Regions from separate parts of the Paenibacillus sp. JT22N1 genome, predicted to be linked through region 1. Evidence: riboswitches for the same ligand, from Rfam matches in the RefSeq annotation. Region 1 holds a riboswitch; each other region holds the start of a gene.
What was found. Region 1 has a riboswitch for cyclic di-GMP ahead of AC58UU_RS34570 (PilZ domain-containing protein). Riboswitches for the same ligand answer to the same signal wherever they lie in the genome.
Positions count from the first base shown of each region.

Region 1 (3,155 bases):
AAGCGGCGGGACTTGCTAAGGCGCAAACGTATTTGCAAAGCGGCAATGTCTTGTTCATGTCGGAGGAGGCGGTGGAACCGCTGCGCCAGCGTATCGAGCAGGAGATCAGCAAAGCTGTAGGCGTTTCACCTTCCGTCATTTTGCGTACGATAGAGGAGCTGGCACAGATTCTTGCGACTTGTCCATATGAAGTGGATGCGTTATTAGAAGGCGAAACGATACAAATTTCTGTGCTATCGGAATATCCTCCACAGCAAACCTCTGACGTCTTGTCCAAAGGAATAAGCGATGTGGATGAATTCCAGATCAATGGGCGCGAGATTTATTTCCTTTTTCGTCAAAGCGTTCTGGATTCGAAACTTGCGAGCAATATCCAGAAGCTTGGAGATACGGCGACAACACGCAATTGGAATACGATGAACAAACTGGCTGAGTTGGCAGCGGCGATGCAGAATTAGATGCAGGAACTTCTAAGCTTTACCGCGTAATTTACGGAAAAATTGGGTCAACATCGTCGAACACTCTTCTTGCAAGACGCCGCTAACGACATCGACACGGTGATTGAACCGGTCCTCCTGCAGCAAATTCATGAGCGTTCCGGCACAGCCGGCCTTCGGATCAATGGTGCCGTAGATGACCTGCGGAATCCGTGATTGGACAATCGCGCCCGCACACATCGGGCAAGGCTCTAGGGTGACGTAGAGCTGGCAATCCAAAAGTCGCCAGGCTTGCAGATGCTCGCTCGCTTGTTTGATGGCGATCATTTCGGCATGAGCGAGAGGATCTAGGGTTGTTTCACGCAAATTGTAGCCGCGGCCGATGATTTGACCTTGATGGACAACGACCGCTCCAATCGGTACTTCTCGGATGGATTCGGCTTTGAGAGCCTCTTGAATCGCTTCTTTCATCCAGGGGATATGTTCATCCACAGGGGGACACCTCGCTAATATATTTTTATCCACATGTGCATAACAATCGAACATTCATTCCGTTGTTAACAACCTGTGGATAGGTTTGTGGATAACTTAAAAAGCTGTGGATATTTAATCTTTCTACATTACATACAACAAAATGACCAGCTATGCAAGGAATTTTGTTGATAATAGCAACTGTGCTAGGTATAATGATAGATATTAGTAGGTCTTTTAGACCATATAGAACGTGATAGGTAGAAATAAATAGCAAGGTTCGAAAATGGCAAACTTGTTGAAAAGCAAGGACGCAAAGCTAAGGGTCTACGGTTCCTTTGGAACTATGGCAGCCTGGTTACCGAAAATCGAAGCTTTATTGATTAAGGTAATAGGCTGCTCCTACATAAGGGGCAGTTTATTTTTATATAGGGAATAACTTGGGTAAAGGGAGAGGTGTTAATTATAATGGCCAACGGGTATAACGTCATGAAATATTACGGAAGCAAGGAGGGATATGACGCTGATGTACTAATCGATAGTAAGGCTGTGTTGGGAAAGGACGATTTCGTAGCCACTGGCGTACTAACCTATGCACTCGGAGACATTATTGAGGTGGAATTACCGGAATACGATGTCTTTCAACTTGGTGATAAAGCGAAAATGACGGTTTATACCAAATCCGGCTTGTTTGTGATGAATACAACCGTTGTTGCCAAAGAATTCGGCTCCGTCATTGTCATTAATCCACCTGAAAATCGTAAGAAATTCGCAGAAAAACGGGAATTCCCACGTGTGGATGTGAAACAAACAGGTCTCTTATTCGGACTTCAGGATATGAATAAAAGGAATAAACATCACTTTGAAAACCCACTTGGTATTTCAATCAAAAATATATCCATCAACGGCTTAGGATTTACCATTAATGATAATTCTATGATTGATAAGATCGTTCAAAAGCATTCACAGCTCGAAATTGAGCTGGATTTGGGCTTTACGATGACTTGTTCGATGGAAATTGTAAGAAAAGAAAAGGTTGAAAATGGTTTCTATTATGGGGCTAGTTATATCGACATTCCGCAGGAAAAAACCAATGCGCTAAGGGGTTTTATCCTTACGAATCAGATCGAAACTTACTTCGTACAGAAGCGGGAAGCACAATTTAAAAAAGCAACGGAAAAAAAGTCTGCGGCGAATCAATAGCCTTCAGGCTTTTTTTTGAGTTCCAAGTGCTATATAATAAGAAGGATGATTTTCGAAAATTAAGGAGTTGTAACTACAATGGCTTTGAAAGCAGGTATCGTCGGTCTACCGAACGTAGGAAAATCGACATTGTTTAATGCAATTACACAGGCGGGGGCAGAATCTGCGAATTATCCGTTTTGTACGATCGATCCGAATGTTGGGGTAGTTGAAGTACCAGACGAGAGATTGCAGAAGCTGGTAGAGATCGTTGTGCCTAAGAGCATTGTCCCGACAGCCTTTGAATTCGTTGATATTGCGGGTTTGGTAAAGGGCGCGAGCAAAGGCGAAGGGCTTGGAAATAAATTTTTGGCACACATTCGTGAAGTGGATGCCATTGTGCATGTTGTTCGTTGTTTTGAAGATGATAATATTACTCACGTTTCCGGTAAAGTGGATCCGATCGGCGATATCGAAACGATTAATCTTGAATTAATTTTGGCAGATATAGAGTCGGTAGAGAAGAAGATTGAGCGTTCGCGCAAAAACCTCAAGGGCGGCGACAAAAAAGTTGTTGCTGAAGTGGAGTGTTTAGAGCGTATTAAAGAAGCGCTTTATGCAGATAAACCGGCACGCAGTCTGGATCTCAGCGAAGATGAGAAACTTCTCGTGCGCGACCTTCATTTATTAACCATGAAACCCGTGCTTTATGCGGCAAACGTGAGTGAAGATGAAGTAGCAACAGCAGATGAAAATTCTTTTGTGAAAATTGTGAAAGAATTTGCTGAGAGCGAAAACAACGAAGTGGTGTCGATCAGTGCAAAGGTTGAATCCGAAATCGCCGAGTTGGAAGATGAAGAAAAAGCGATGTTCCTCGAAGAGTTGGGACTTCAAGAGTCCGGCTTGAATAGATTGATTAAAGCAGCTTATAGAAAGCTTGGCTTGTACACGTATTTCACAGCTGGGGTGCAGGAAGTAAGAGCATGGACAATCCGCAAGGGAACGAAAGCTCCTCAAGCGGCTGGTGTTATTCATACCGATTTCGAACGTGGTTTTATTCGTGCT
Region 1 is NZ_JCAUAW010000028.1:19,353-22,507, forward strand. Features, by position in the region: gene AC58UU_RS34560 (DUF1697 domain-containing protein) at 1-458, shown strand, start outside; gene tadA (tRNA adenosine(34) deaminase TadA) at 471-908, opposite strand; cyclic di-GMP riboswitch class I at 1,187-1,274, shown strand; gene AC58UU_RS34570 (PilZ domain-containing protein) at 1,377-2,111, shown strand; gene ychF (redox-regulated ATPase YchF) at 2,190-3,155, shown strand, end outside.

Region 2 (3,155 bases), on a different contig from region 1:
ACTAGTACTAGCATCATGGATAACATAACTCTTTTCAAATAGCTGGGCCGTAAGTGGAACTGAGAATAAGTATCCTTGTATATTTTCACAACCAAATCTTTCTAGAAGAATGAGCTGTTCATGAGTTTCTACACCAACGGCAATGACATTCAAATTTAAACTTTGTGACATGGTCATAATCGCTTTAATAATAGAAGATGCAGATATGTTGGAGGAAATGTCTTGAACGATTGATTTATCAATTTTCAAAGTATCGACTGGCGATTTATGTAAATAACTTAAAGAAGAATAACCAGTTCCGTAATCATCGACGGAGATTTTTACTCCCTCGCGCTTTAAAGCATTAAGCTTTTCCATACAACTGAGGCTGTTATACATCGCTACACTTTCGGTAATTTCGAGTTCTAAGTACTTTGCTTCCAGCTCATTTTGATGCAGAATCTCGAGAATCATAGTCACCAAATCTTCTTGATGAAACTGGACTGCGGATATATTGACTGCAATAGGAACAGGCTCCATACCCGCATTTTGCCATTTTTTCATTTGTATACAGGCAGTTTGTAATACCCATTTTCCAATTGAAATAATTTGTCCGGATTCTTCTGCAATAGGAATAAATTCCTTCGGCGAGATACTTCCTAACTCATGGCTATCCCACCTTAGTAAAGCTTCTACGCCGTTTATTTTGCCTGTAGGGATATGGAATTTGGGTTGGTACATCAGGTAGAGCTCATTATGTTCTATGGCTGTCCGGAGGGATTGCTCACATGCGCTTCTCCTCAAATGAATGACACTCATTTCCTGTTCATAAAATTGATAATGGTTTCCTCCACGTTCTTTGGCCAGATACATCGCATGATCGGCATTTTTCAGTAAAACCTCCGGATCTTCTCCATCGATAGGATACAAAGAGATACCAATACTGGTGGAAACAAAAACATTTCGCCCGTCGATTTGGAAAGGAGCTTCCAATTGTTGCATGATCTTCTCCGCTTGCACAGCAGCTGACTTCCGATTACCGAATGGGTATAAAATCACAAATTCATCACCACTTAGTCTGGAGACAATGCTTTGTGCAAACAAGCTTTCCGAAAGCAATGCGGAGAACTTTTGCAAAACGAGATCTCCTAAGGGATGGCCTAAGGTATCATTAATGAGTTTAAACCGATTTACATCGAGGAAGAGTAGAGCTAAGCTCTGATTATGTTGTTTGGCTTTGTTTAACGCATCATGGAAAAGTGGATTGAACTGGTTGCGATTCGGCAAACCTGTCAGAAGATCAAAGTAGGCTAGCTGCTGTATCATATCATCGGACTTCTTTTTTTCAGTCAAATCGCGAAGATAAGCTGTATAGACATGCTTTCCTTTATACGAAGTGCTCGTAATCGTTATTTCCGCAGGAAATACACTGCCATCCGATCGAAATGCTTTCAATTCGATTCGCTTACCGATAATCGTTTCGTCTTTGGCCGTGAACAGCAGATTTAAGAAGGTTGTCTCCTGGCCATCTTTTTCAAAAAGAAAATCGATTAATGTAAGTCCTATAGCTTCTTTGCGTTCGTAACCAAAAATGGATTCTGCCGCAGGATTAAACGCAATGATCCTCCCACTTGAATTAATCAACATGATACAATCGATAGCAGACTCTAAGAGTGAAGCTTTGAGTGCTGTTTTGTTAGTAAAGTATAAGTAAAGAGCAGTTATTGAAATAATGAACGCTAGCAGCATGAGGTAAATAGGATAATTATCTATTAGCGTAAGATGCATGAATCGACCTCATTTCGTATAAATAAAAAAAGTCCATCCCGAATGAAAGGATGAACTCCTTGACTCGGTAACCTGTCGTCCATAGCATCGGAAGTTAGGGATGCCTTAGGTCATGGCTTTGCGTCGCATTGTTTCCAATGGTTTGCTTTTATCGATTCTATATATGTAGTTCAAAAGGCACTAGTTAATGATGTAAAAGACTTATGTACCAGTTAATACGCCTCATTATAAATAGTTGAAAATGACGTGTCTATAGCGGTATTTACATAAAATTAGCGAATCATGTCGAATTCGACTAAAAATAATTAATAATACTAATTTCTTAATTTTTCTATAGTTCTAGAGATGGATAGGTGAGGTTCAATGAGTAAATTAAGCCAAGTTCGAGGCATTATTTTTGATATGGATAATACACTGCTGAGGTCTAGCATTAATTTCCAAATGATGAAAAAGCAAGTGGCGGACTACCTTACCGAGAATGATCTATTGCAGGTTGGTTTTCCGATTCAAGAGCATACCACATCAACCATGATTGAGCATGTGAAAGCGAAAGGGATGCCTGAAGAGTCCTATATAGAAGTGATGAATATGGTTGTTCAACATGAACTAATAGGCATGGAGGGTGCAGGACTGGAATCCCATGTTTCCGAGCTTCTAAATGTTTTAAAGACGGGCTATGTCCTGGTTATTGTGACTAATAATTCATACAAAGCCGCCGTACATGCGCTGGAAAAGACCGGAATTCATCCATACTTTGATTTGATTATCGGAAGAGAGCAGATGAATGCCATGAAACCATCTCCATCCGGATACTTAGCCGCTAAGCAGCATTTTCCACAAATTCTTGAGAGCCAATGGATATCGATCGGTGACTCGTGGATAGATGGCAGAGCATCCATGGATGCAGGAGTTCCCTTTATCAGCTATGGGCCCAACGGACATCTGATGGAGGAGAAGGGAATCACCCCTGTAGCGCATGTTGACAGCTTGCTTAAGTTGTTAGATTATGTGTAGATAACGAAAAATGAAAGTAGTGAATAAAGATGTTAGTAAATGTGAAATCCCGACTAAACGAAAATGAAATACAAGAACTGCTGAGTTACAGCGTTTTCCCCGATCCGGAGGCGTTACAACCTGTCATTGAGCGTTATGAAAATGATGCTAATCTATGGTTGTTTGGGTATGAATCCGAAGGTATCTTAGTGGGCATCATTGGCTTTGAGCTCAGTGATAATCAGGAGATGACGATCACTCATCTGGCCGTTGAACCGGAGAGCAGAGGGGTAGGCTTTGGTCGAGGGATTATTCTTGAAATTATTGAAGATATGCATCCCGTTCGAATCGTGGCAGAAACAGATGAAGAGTCGGTCCAATTTTATCGGAATATT
Region 2 is NZ_JCAUAW010000022.1:35,783-38,937, reverse strand. Features, by position in the region: gene AC58UU_RS31765 (putative bifunctional diguanylate cyclase/phosphodiesterase) at 1-1,767, opposite strand, end outside; cyclic di-GMP riboswitch class I at 1,831-1,924, opposite strand; gene AC58UU_RS31760 (HAD family hydrolase) at 2,131-2,781, shown strand; gene AC58UU_RS31755 (GNAT family N-acetyltransferase) at 2,823-3,155, shown strand, end outside.
Region 2: another riboswitch for cyclic di-GMP. It lies ahead of AC58UU_RS31765 (putative bifunctional diguanylate cyclase/phosphodiesterase); the one in region 1 lies ahead of AC58UU_RS34570 (PilZ domain-containing protein).

Region 3 (3,155 bases), on a different contig from region 1:
TGATCGCCACATGATGAATTTGTTCTAACTCCACTCCATTCCCCCCTGTCCCCATTTATTGAAAAACCGCATTCCGGGAACTCCCATCCTGAGGTCCGTTTCACTTATTTTATCCGTCTGTTCTCATCGTTTCAACAATTTTCTTCAAAACTTCCTCAGCTTGCACATATTCAACTTGGCAAGTACCAGCTGCATGATGACCGCCTCCACCATTTTGGAGCATCAAGTTACCAATATTCGTTTTCGACGAGCGATTCACAATACTGTGACCACAAGCAAAGACGCAGTTTTGTTTATTTCGGCCATCGACGATCCAAATCGAGATATTTTGCTCCGGATAAAGGGCATACACCATGAAACGGTTCCCTGGATAGATGGTTTCCACATCACGAAGGTCGGTAATAATAACATTCCCTTCCGTCCGCGTATAGGTTTGAAGCATATCACGATATAAAGCATCTAATTCAAAATATCGCGCCACACGCTCTTTCACATCCGGCAATTCCATAATCTCATGAACGGACATCGTTGCACAGTGCTCCACAAGATCTTCCATCAATTGATAATTACTAATCCGATAGTCGCGATAACGTCCTAACCCCGTTCGAGCATCCATGATAAAAGATAATAAATCCCATCCGCTTGGATTCAAAATATCTTCTTTGCTGAACTGTGCAGAATCCGCTTTATCCACCCCACGCATAATATCATCGATATCGCCGAAGGTCTCACGCCCTCCATAGTAATCATAAACAACACGTGCCGCACTTGGCGCGATTAGGGTTTCCCCTTTGAATTCAACCTTTTCGCCCATCCGCTCAAGTTCACTGGAATGATGATCGAACCACAAACCACAACCCGCTACATAAGGGACATTGGCCAAAATGTCGTTTTCCGAAACCTCAACCAAACCGTCCTGCATATCTTTGGGATGGACGAATTTCATTTCATCCACCATGTTTAACTTTTTGAAAAGCATCGCGCATACTAAGCCATCAAAATCCGAACGTGTGATCAATCTCATGCTATGTATCCCCCTAATAATAGTTCCAAAGCACTACTAAAACCTACGACATTCATTATATCAGCTCGTGTCAATTTGTGACAATCATTTTGTCTTTGTAAATCCCTTTCAGCTGGAAATAAAAAAAACGGTACGCCTATATAGGCTGTACCGTTCTTAATTTGGAAGATAAACATTGATAAAGTCTTGTCAAAAATGCTTCAATTTGCGACATCGGCGGCATTTTTACAGAAAGCTTAACCTCGCCCTTCCAGTAGAAAATCAAGATGCTATTGTTTCTCCCATGAAACATTTCAACATCCCAACAAGCTTCATTTAACGCGTATACTTCCCGATTAATCATGAGCTTTGGTCCATCCGAGGAAGGCACCAAACGGGCAACATGATTACCACATAGCGAAGTCACTTTTTGTTCTTCTTGTAGTATTCCTTCTGATTGCATGCTGCTGGATCCTCCTTTTATTTTCACATTAATTTGTTATGACAGAGAAAAACCCCACCATAGTGAACCGATCGGAGGGGTTCTGATGTTGATACCCAATCGTTCGGCGGCTGGCTGGCTGCGAGTCCGGTTTGCAGGACAAGGAAGCCCCTTTAGCTTTGCGTCACTGGCTTTCGCCAGTTTTGCCTTTGTCGAGATGTCTTGCTACATATCTGGAGAGCAAAGAGTAATAAATATGTACACTCTCAAGGATACGGGAAGTCGTTTTGAAATCGAATAGTTCCTAAGAACTAATTTTGCATTATTTTTCAAAAAATTTCTTTTTTCGACGTATTTTTCAGCAACATTTGACGATTTGTGCCTTTCCAATAGAAAATGGATCCCGCAATCGTAAGAACAGCCATAAGAACATACAACGTATTTCCACCATAAGAAACGAGCAAGAACCCACCTACCCAAGGTCCAATAAAGTGGCCAATGTTCGTTAATGTTTGAGCGCCAAAATACGTGCCACGCATATGCTCGGGAGCTAATTTGTCAATCAACATATTGGCAGCGGGGTAATTGAGAATCTCGCCAAGGGTGAAAATACCCATCGAAATAATTAGCCATACCAGCGAGTGAGAAAATGCAAAGCCGACATCCCCTAACGCAAACATTAGGTTGCCAATTACAATTGCAACGACTGGCGTGTACTTTTCGGCTAAACGCGTAAGTGGAATCTGCATGGCAATGACCACAATCGCATTCACACTCATCAAGATCGCAAACATTTTCACGCCATCGACAAAACTCTGCTCCAAATATTGCGAAAGTGTCACCATCACCTGGGAGTATCCGATAGCACCAATAATGCCACCTAGGATATACAAGCGAAAAGTCATATCACTGCGAATCACTCGCACAGCAGAACCAAAGGTAACTGAAGATTTCTTCTCACCCTCTATTTTCTTGATGCCAAAAGCGATGAGCAGTGTGTAAAGGGTGACCGCATAAATAAAATAAATGATTCCTGTGATGAGAAAAGGCAGCGCACCGTTCATCGTAGCGAAAAAGGCACCCAAAAGTGGTCCGACTGCAACACCAAGATTAATAGCCATATACCGCATCGAAAATACTTTAAGTCGCTTCGCAGGTTCTGTGAGGTCTGCCATCAACGCCTGCGATACGGGCTCATAAAAGGATCGGCACAAGCCGTTAAGCATATTGAGCAGCATAAACAGGATTGGTAATTTAACCATGCCGAAGCCTAAGAAGACGAACGCCCAGCCGAAAAGAGCTGCTAGCATAATAATGCGCCTTCCGAATCGGTCCGATAAGGTGCCCCCTATAAAACCGCCTACGGTCCCAGCCAAAGAACCCATTCCAATGACAATTCCGATCATCACCGCACTCATCGACGTATGTCTGGCTAAATAAATCGCTAGAAAAGGCAAACTCATGGAGGACGCAGCTCTAGCCATAACGGTTCCAAGAATTAACGTATGTACAATGGGATGATAAGAATTTAGAAAACCACGTAATCGATTCAATTTGAGATGACTCCTATCGCTGTTTAATTTACCGCAGGTCAAGAAATCGACACCGAATTCCAATTATACACGAAAAATGACGATATGTGTCTCCAAAATAAAAAACACTCTCCGACGGAGAGTGCAAAAGAGCGTGTCTATTATGTTCATTGTGTCC
Region 3 is NZ_JCAUAW010000001.1:349,676-352,830, reverse strand. Features, by position in the region: gene gloA2 (SMU1112c/YaeR family gloxylase I-like metalloprotein) at 1-34, opposite strand, end outside; gene AC58UU_RS01615 (exopolyphosphatase) at 110-1,024, opposite strand; gene AC58UU_RS01610 (hypothetical protein) at 1,161-1,466, opposite strand; cyclic di-GMP riboswitch class I at 1,569-1,663, opposite strand; gene AC58UU_RS01605 (MDR family MFS transporter) at 1,775-2,998, opposite strand.
Region 3: another riboswitch for cyclic di-GMP. It lies ahead of AC58UU_RS01610 (hypothetical protein); the one in region 1 lies ahead of AC58UU_RS34570 (PilZ domain-containing protein).

Region 4 (3,155 bases), on a different contig from region 1:
CAGGCGCTGTGCCGCAACCTGTTAAGGCTAGTCCTACTACAGATAAAGAAATTAAACCACGAACCATTTTTTGTCTCATCATTTCATCGTCCTCCCAAGTTTTATCATGTATGATTTTAATGCGTGAATCCCCTGTTAAATTTTTACTAGTATTCTTCAAGACCCCAGATATATATCCAGCTATACAAAAAAAAGAAAAGTACCCTTGATAGAAAGAAGCTTCTAATCAAGAGCACTCTTCATTGTAAACAATGTAAAGTGACATCTATTGGTATACATGTGGTTTCCTCTTAAGATAAATCAAAAGAGAACACCGCCCGACTAAACTATTCGGTTTGTTTAAGAATAATGTTCGTTATTGCCCATTGCGTCGGCGGGTCATAGTCCCTTAATACCGCATCCATAGATAAGCCAAGTTCTTGCTCCAGCCTGTCCCGGATTCTCTTCTTGTATATAGAGGACATATAAAAATCGACTTCGTGTTTGAGCGTTGGCGCCTCGCCCTCTAATGCGGTTGAACGTGGTGAGCGGCGGTGCTTGGCATGAAAAGTAATAATGTTTTGATCAATGGAAACCTTCAGCAGTGTTGTGCCAAACCCGAACAACTCTTTGGAGATTTCGTTATAGAGGTGACACAGCTTCTTCTTGTATTCATTAGAATCTAGTTGTGGCATGGAATCACCTTCAAGATCAATTATCAACCCTTATGCGTTAAAATCTATCTTAATAATACATAGGATTTCAGAATTAATCAAGAGAATCGTTCGTCTTTCTCACTGAAAAAGGGCATTATTTACTTACAACACATCTAAATGATCCAATTTTCCGAATGTCTTACAAATATTGCTTGATATTAGTGACGAATACACGTTAAAAAATCTCGGGCAGCATAAATCTAACTTGGTTAACACAATCAAGGGCTGCTTAAGGCACACCTTTAATACTAGTACTTTATTCCTAGTAAAAAGAGTGCTATAATTTAATAAATGAATAGTAATTCTTCTGCTAAACGATAAGAGCAAAGCTAATGAAAATTAGTGACGCAAAGCTAAAGGAGCTAAGGCGAAATACTTCGCTATGCTTGCCAGTTACCGAAGGAAGGGACATATCCACAACTCCCCTTATTCTTCTTATAAGGGGAGTTTTCCTTATGTAACGAATTATAGCAGCCATCAATAACAGTAAATAAGCTAGGTAGAAAGTCCCCCTGAAAGGTGATAATTAAAATGGCGAGACTAATGGTTGTAGATGATTCTATCTTTATGCGATTGATGATTAAGAATATCCTTTTAGAATTGGGGCATGAAATTGTAGCCGAAGCATCGAATGGACTTGAGGCCATCTCTCTGTTTTTACAGCATTCACCTGACATGATTACGTTGGATATTACAATGCCCGAGATGGATGGTATTACGGCATTAAAGGAAATTAAAAGTTATAAGAGCGATTCAAAAATCATTATGGTATCCGCAATGGGGCAACAATCCTTTGTTATTGAAGCTATTACCCTTGGCGCTAGAGATTTTATTGTGAAGCCTTTTGATAAAGACAGGGTAGCTGAAGCTGTAAAAAAGGTACTGAATACGTGAATGCCCACTAAGCTCTTCACCTGAATGCCTCGCCATTCCACTTTTTGGACCTCTACATTAGGAGATCTATTTTTTCAGAGCTAATAATATAAGTTTACATTTCGATCCACATATAGCTGATTTGTTTTACTAGGATATTAAATAGAGAATAATAAGCTAGGTTAAACTTGTCGAAAGTGTCTGAAGCCGAAAATCGACTTCTCACCAGAACCGTCCCGCGCTTCCGTGCTGATTAAGCTCGGAAAACGCGCTTAATCAGGTGCCCCCGAACAAATAGGCGCGATTACCGCGCTTACAGCGCCAGCTCCGCGAGCAGATGCTTCCTAAAAACAATAGTTCGGGTGACATTCCATTGCATTCGACAGAAAACAAAAAATGAGAAAGCAAGAACCTTGCCATCTCATTTTTTTCTATGCCCCAAAGCTAATTTTCACTTATGGGGACAGCCCCTTACTTATTTAATTCCGGACGTCGCTATACCTTCAACAATATAACGCTGAAAGAACAAGAAGATTAAAAATACCGGAATAATGGAAACCACCGACATGGCGAATAGCGACCCGAGAGCTGCCTCACCGCCAGCATCGGTAAACATGCGAAGCGCAAGTGTTACGGTATATTTTTTCACGCCACTAAGGTAAAGAAGCTGGCTAAAGAAGTCATTCCATGTCCAAATAAATGTGAAAATCGTTGTAGTTACAATGGCTGGAGTCGTCAAAGGCAGAATAATCCGAGTATAGATGGTGATTGGACCACATCCGTCGACAGTTGCTGCTTTATCTAGCTCGCGCGGTAACGTTCGTATAAATTGAACAGTTAAGTAAATAAAGAATCCTTCTACTGCAAAAAATTTCGGTACGACGATCGGCAGAATGGTGTTTACCCATTCCAATTTATTGAAAACGATGTACTGCGGAACAATAAGCACATGCATTGGAATCATCATTGTCATTAGCATTAAGGCAAACATGATTTTTTTCCCTTTAAACTCCAATCTTGCGAATGCATAAGCCGTTAACGAGCAAGATACGATGTTACCAATTACAGCCAACCCGACCATGAGCAGCGAATTCAAATAAAACGTGCTAAACGTTGTTCCCGATGTACCTTTCCACCCTTTAAAATAGTTCATGAGCGTCAAATTTTTCGGTATAAGACTGTTATCCGTCAAAATCGTTTCCGTTGGTTTAAACGAACTGATGATCATCCATAATACGGGGTACATCATGAGTACGATACCTGCGATAATAAGTGCGTGAAGCAGTAATTTATGAACTTGAACCTTCATTGCCATCCCCTCACCCCCTAATCCCCATAATGAACCCATTTTTTTGATGTCAAAAAGACCAACCCTGTAAAACAAGCAATGACAATGAGCAGTACCCAGGCCATAGCAGAAGCATAGCCCATCTGAAAGTTGCCAAAACCGTTCTGGTACAAATAAAGCGTATAAAATAGGGTAGAATTCACAGGTCCGCCTGTACCGTTACTGATAATATAAGCGGGTGTGAACGCCTGAAACGAACTGATAATCTGCATGATCGCGTTAAACAAAACAATCGGAGA
Region 4 is NZ_JCAUAW010000002.1:345,931-349,085, forward strand. Features, by position in the region: gene AC58UU_RS05195 (ABC transporter substrate-binding protein) at 1-79, opposite strand, end outside; gene AC58UU_RS05200 (hypothetical protein) at 327-674, opposite strand; cyclic di-GMP riboswitch class I at 1,008-1,096, shown strand; gene AC58UU_RS05205 (response regulator) at 1,227-1,589, shown strand; gene AC58UU_RS05210 (carbohydrate ABC transporter permease) at 2,044-2,883, opposite strand; gene AC58UU_RS05215 (carbohydrate ABC transporter permease) at 2,895-3,155, opposite strand, start outside.
Region 4: another riboswitch for cyclic di-GMP. It lies ahead of AC58UU_RS05205 (response regulator); the one in region 1 lies ahead of AC58UU_RS34570 (PilZ domain-containing protein).